Regions from separate parts of the Allobosea sp. 2KB_26 genome, predicted to be linked through region 1. Evidence: predicted binding sites of a transcription regulator. Region 1 holds the regulator's gene; the other holds the start of a gene.

What was found. The regulator HrcA, encoded in region 1, represses chaperone genes, less so after heat shock. The targets are predictions, from matches to a motif close to GTTAGCACTCNCNNNNNGNGAGTGCTAAC.
Region 2: the regulator HrcA is predicted to act here: its motif matches at 1,078-1,106, upstream of groES (co-chaperone GroES).

Annotation. Positions count from the first base shown of each region.
Region 1 is NZ_JBFRHE010000020.1:57,069-59,461, forward strand. Features, by position in the region: gene rph (ribonuclease PH) at 1-403, opposite strand, end outside; gene hrcA (heat-inducible transcriptional repressor HrcA) at 546-1,628, shown strand; gene AB4099_RS30760 (ankyrin repeat domain-containing protein) at 1,625-2,287, shown strand.
Region 2 is NZ_JBFRHE010000005.1:171,668-174,060, forward strand. Features, by position in the region: gene AB4099_RS16620 (PaaI family thioesterase) at 1-372, opposite strand, end outside; gene AB4099_RS16625 (MarR family winged helix-turn-helix transcriptional regulator) at 454-840, opposite strand; gene groES (co-chaperone GroES) at 1,174-1,461, shown strand; gene groL (chaperonin GroEL) at 1,508-2,393, shown strand, end outside.

The sequences.
Region 1 (2,393 bases):
CCCACGCGCCGGTGATCGAGGCCGTGCGGGTGCCGCCATCAGCCTGAAGAACGTCGCAATCGACCACGATCTGGCGCTCGCCGATCGCGGTCAGGTCGACGACCGCGCGAAGCGAGCGCCCGACCAGGCGCTGGATTTCCTGCGTGCGGCCCGATGGCTTGCCGGAGGTGACCTCGCGGCGTGTGCGTTCATGCGTTGCACGCGGCAGCATCGAGTACTCGGCTGTGACCCAGCCCTTGCCGGTGCCGCGCAGCCACGGTGGACCCTTTTCCTCGACCGTCGCGGCGCAGAGCACCTTGGTTTCGCCGAAGCTGACCATGCAGGAACCTTCCGCATAGCGCACCACGCCGCGTTCCAGCGTGACCTTGCGCATCTCGTCGGCCGCGCGTTTGGAGGGTCGCATGTTCACATCCCGATTTCGTGAGTTCGGCGGCTTGTAGGCGTTTGGGCCGGGCGCGGCAAGGCAAGCAGCCAGCGCTTGCCTCTTGATCCGCCGCCGCGCCGAAGGGACAATAGCCTATGTGCAACCTGATACTCGCCTCGCCATGAGCGCGCCCACGCCGCAGGACAGCCCTGGCGGGCTGGTCGAGACCGACCAACGCTCCCGTGAGATTTTCCGGCAGATCGTCGACGGCTATCTCGCGACCGGCGAGCCCGTCGGCTCGCGCAATATCGCGCGGCTGCTGCCGGTGGCCTTGTCGCCGGCAACTGTGCGCAATGTCATGACCGACCTCGAAATGGCCGGGCTGATCTACGCGCCCCATACCTCGGCCGGGCGATTGCCGACCGAGCGCGGATTGCGTTTCTTCGTCGACGCCATGATGGAAGTCGGCAACCTGACCTCCGACGAACGCGCGCGCATCGAGGCGCAGATGCGGGCGGCGGCCTCGACCCGGACGCTGGACGGCGCGCTGACCGAGGCGTCTGCACTGCTATCCGGCCTGTCGCGTGGTGCCGGCGTCGTTGTCACCACCAAGGCCAATTCCCGGCTGAAGCATATCGAGTTTGTCCGGCTGGAGCCGGCGCGCGCGCTCGTCGTGCTCGTGGCGGAGGACGGCACGGTCGAGAATCGCTTGCTCGTCCTGCCGCCGGGCCTTCCCGCCTCGGCTCTGACGGAGGCTGCGAATTTTCTCAACGCCCGTGTCCTCGGCAAGACCCTGAGCGAACTGCAGCGCGAGATCGCCGACGATCGCGCTACCATGGAACGCGAACTCGATGCGCTGACAGCGAAGCTTGTCGAGAGCGGTATCGCCACCGCCTCCGGTCCGAGCAGCGATCGCCATCTGATCGTGCGCGGCCAGGCCAATCTGCTGGAGGATCTCAAGGCACAGGAGGATCTCGAGCGCATCCGCCTGCTCTTCGGGGATCTCGAGACGCAGACCGACGTGATCGACCTTCTCTCCCGCGCCGAGGCCGGCGACGGCGTGCGCATCTTCATCGGCTCCGAGAACAAGCTGTTCTCGATGTCAGGTTCTTCGATGATCGCCGCGCCCTTCCATGATGCCGAGCAGCGCATCGTAGGTGTCGTCGGCATCATTGGTCCGACACGGCTGAACTATGCCCGCATCGTGCCGATGGTGGACTACACAGCCAAGGTCGTCGGGCGCCTTCTGGATGGTGCGCGGTGAAGCGCGTCTTGCGAGCCGGCCTGATTCTGGTGCTTGGAGTTTTTGCGATGTCGGCCATGGGGCAGAACGGACAGGCGAGCCTCCTCGATGCGGCTGCCGCCGGCAGAACTACCGAGGTCTCCCGGCTGATTACGGCCGGAGCCGATCTCGAGGTTCGCGATGCGCAGGGACGCTCGCCGCTGCTGCTCGCTGTCGCCGGCAATCATGTCGCAATCGCCAAGGCGCTGCTGGCGGCCGGCGCCAATATCAATGCGCAGGCGGCCAATCGCGACACGCCCTGGCTGCTCGCAGGCGCTGCTGGCCGTGCCGAGATCGTCGCTGCGATGATCCCGTTGAAGCCTGATCTCACGATCCGTAACCGCTATGGCGGCAACGCCCTGATCCCGGCCTGCGAGCGCGCTCATGTCGAGACGGTCAAGCTGCTCCTGACCAGCGGCATCGACCTGAACCATGTCAACGATCTCGGCTGGACCTGCCTGCTCGAGATCGTGATCCTGGGCGATGGCGGGCCGCGGCATCAGGAGGTTGCAAAGCTTGTGCTCGACGCCGGTGCCGATCCCAGTCTTGCCGACAAGGATGGTCTCTCGCCGCTCGCCCACGCCCGCCAGCGCGGTCAGCGGGCCGTTGCGGCTTTGATCGAGAAGGCCGGCGGCCGCTGAACTATTCCCGCCAGCCGGTGATGAACCGCTCGCCGGCGTGAATTGATCGCTGCGAGCCTTCCCGGACGGGGACGGCTCTTCCGTCGATCAGATGGCCGGTCACCGT
Region 2 (2,393 bases), on a different contig from region 1:
GCGATGGATCAGCTTGCCTTCGCAACGAACGATCCCGCCACCCGGCATCACCGGGCGGACATAGTTGATCTTCATCTCGAGCGTCGTGTAGCCCTCGCCGGCCTTCAGCGTCGCGTGAGCGGCGCAGGCCATGGCTGAATCGAGGATCGTCGCGGTCCAGCCGCCATGGATGGTGCCAAGCGGATTGAAATAGCGCGCCGACGGCTTGCCGACGAACACCACCCGCCCCTCCTCGACCTCTGCGAGATCGAAATCCATGGCATCGGCGAAGGGCGCGCCGGGATGGCGCCCCTCCATCATGCCACGCAGGAAGGACACACCGTCTTCGGCCAGCAAGACCTCGCGTGAGACGACGCCGATCTGTCGCGACATGGGCAGCCCTCGATAAACGTGCAGATACACGTTACCGGGAAGTCGCGCGTGGTCAAGATCCGCGTCCGCCCGAGATAGCGTTCAGGTCGCGCCGCGGGCAACCCGCCGCAGGGCCCGCAGGCCATCGCGGGTCTCGTTCCACCTTTCCCGGCCAAGCCCGCCCTCGATGCGCTCCTGCGCTGCCTGCCAGTAAGGGATCGCGACCTCGATCGCCGCTCGGCCCTTGTCGGTCACGCCATAGACCAGGGCCCTGCCCTTGCACTCCAGCGGCTCGATCAGCGCTTCCGCAGCGAGCAATTGCAGATTGCGGGTGAGCGAGGTGCGCTCCAGCGCAAAACGCTCGGCCAGTTCGGTCACGGATCGGAAGGCGCCGGTGCTGAGCGCCGAGAGCAGGACAAACTGGGTGATCTTCAGCCCGCTCGGCCGCATCGCCTCGTCATAGGCGCGCGTGACGGCGCGCGCAGTCATTCGAACGTGCAAGGCGACGCAGGAGCGGGCGATGTCGTCAAGCCGGGGATCGGGCACGGGCTCGGTCATTTCAGCAAGATAGCGCGTCGCATGGGGTTCCGCAGCATTCCTCTTGCCACGCCCCTCTCGAGACGCCTCTGGCATGCCGCAATTTCTGCCGCGCCGCAATTTCGATTCACTTTCCGCCGAGAAGCTTCCTTGACTCATCCGGGGGGCGAGCCTATCTCCGCGGCATCCGTTAGCACTCGGCCCTCGAGACTGCTAACAGATGCCGGCCGTGTTTCCACGCAGGCCGCGCGTTCCGTTTCTACCTTCTTAGAGGAAGACAGAACCATGAAGTTCCGTCCGCTGCATGACCGCGTCGTGGTCCGTCGCCTTGATGGCGAAGAGAAGACCAAGGGTGGCATCATCATCCCCGAAACCGCCAAGGAAAAGCCCCAAGAGGGTGAAGTCATCGCCGTCGGCCCTGGCGCCCGCGACGAAGCCGGCAAGCTCGTTGCCCTGGACGTCAAGAAGGGCGATCGCGTCCTCTTCGGCAAGTGGTCGGGCACCGAGGTCAAGATCGATGGCCAGGATCTCCTGATCATGAAGGAATCCGACATCATGGGCGTCGTCGGCTGAACGCCACGCGACCTCCATTCCCCGTTTTCATTAAGGAGTAGCTCGCATGGCTGCTAAAGACGTCAAGTTCTCCACCGACGCGCGCGACCGGATGCTGCGCGGCGTCGAAATCCTCAACAACGCCGTCAAGGTCACGCTCGGTCCCAAGGGCCGCAATGTCGTGATCGACAAGTCGTTCGGCGCTCCCCGCATCACCAAGGACGGCGTCACCGTCGCCAAGGAGATCGAGCTCGCCGACAAGTTCGAGAACATGGGCGCCCAGCTGGTGCGCGAAGTGGCCTCGAAGCAGAACGACGCCGCCGGTGACGGCACCACGACGGCCACCGTGCTCGCCGCCGCGATCATGCGCGAAGGCCTGAAGTCGGTTGCCGCCGGCATGAACCCGATGGACCTGAAGCGCGGCATCGATCTTGCGGTCGACGCCATCGTCACGGACCTGAAGAAGAACTCGAAGAAGGTCACCTCGAACGCGGAAGTCGCGCAGGTCGGCACCATCTCGGCCAACGGCGACGAGTCGGTCGGCAAGATGATCGCCACCGCGATGCAGAAGGTCGGCAACGAGGGTGTCATCACCGTCGAGGAAGCCAAGACCGCCGAGACCGAGCTTGATGTCGTCGAAGGCATGCAGTTCGACCGTGGCTATCTCTCGCCTTACTTCATCACCAATGCCGAGAAGATGGTCGCCGAGCTCGAGGACCCCTACATCCTCGTCTTCGAGAAGAAGCTGTCGTCGCTCCAGGCGATGCTGCCGATCCTCGAGGCCGTCGTTCAGACCGGCAAGCCGCTGCTGATCATCGCCGAGGACGTGGAAGGCGAGGCTCTCGCTACCCTCGTCGTCAACAAGCTCCGTGGCGGCCTGAAGGTCGCGGCCGTCAAGGCTCCGGGCTTCGGCGATCGCCGCAAGGCCATGCTCGAGGACATCTCGATCCTGA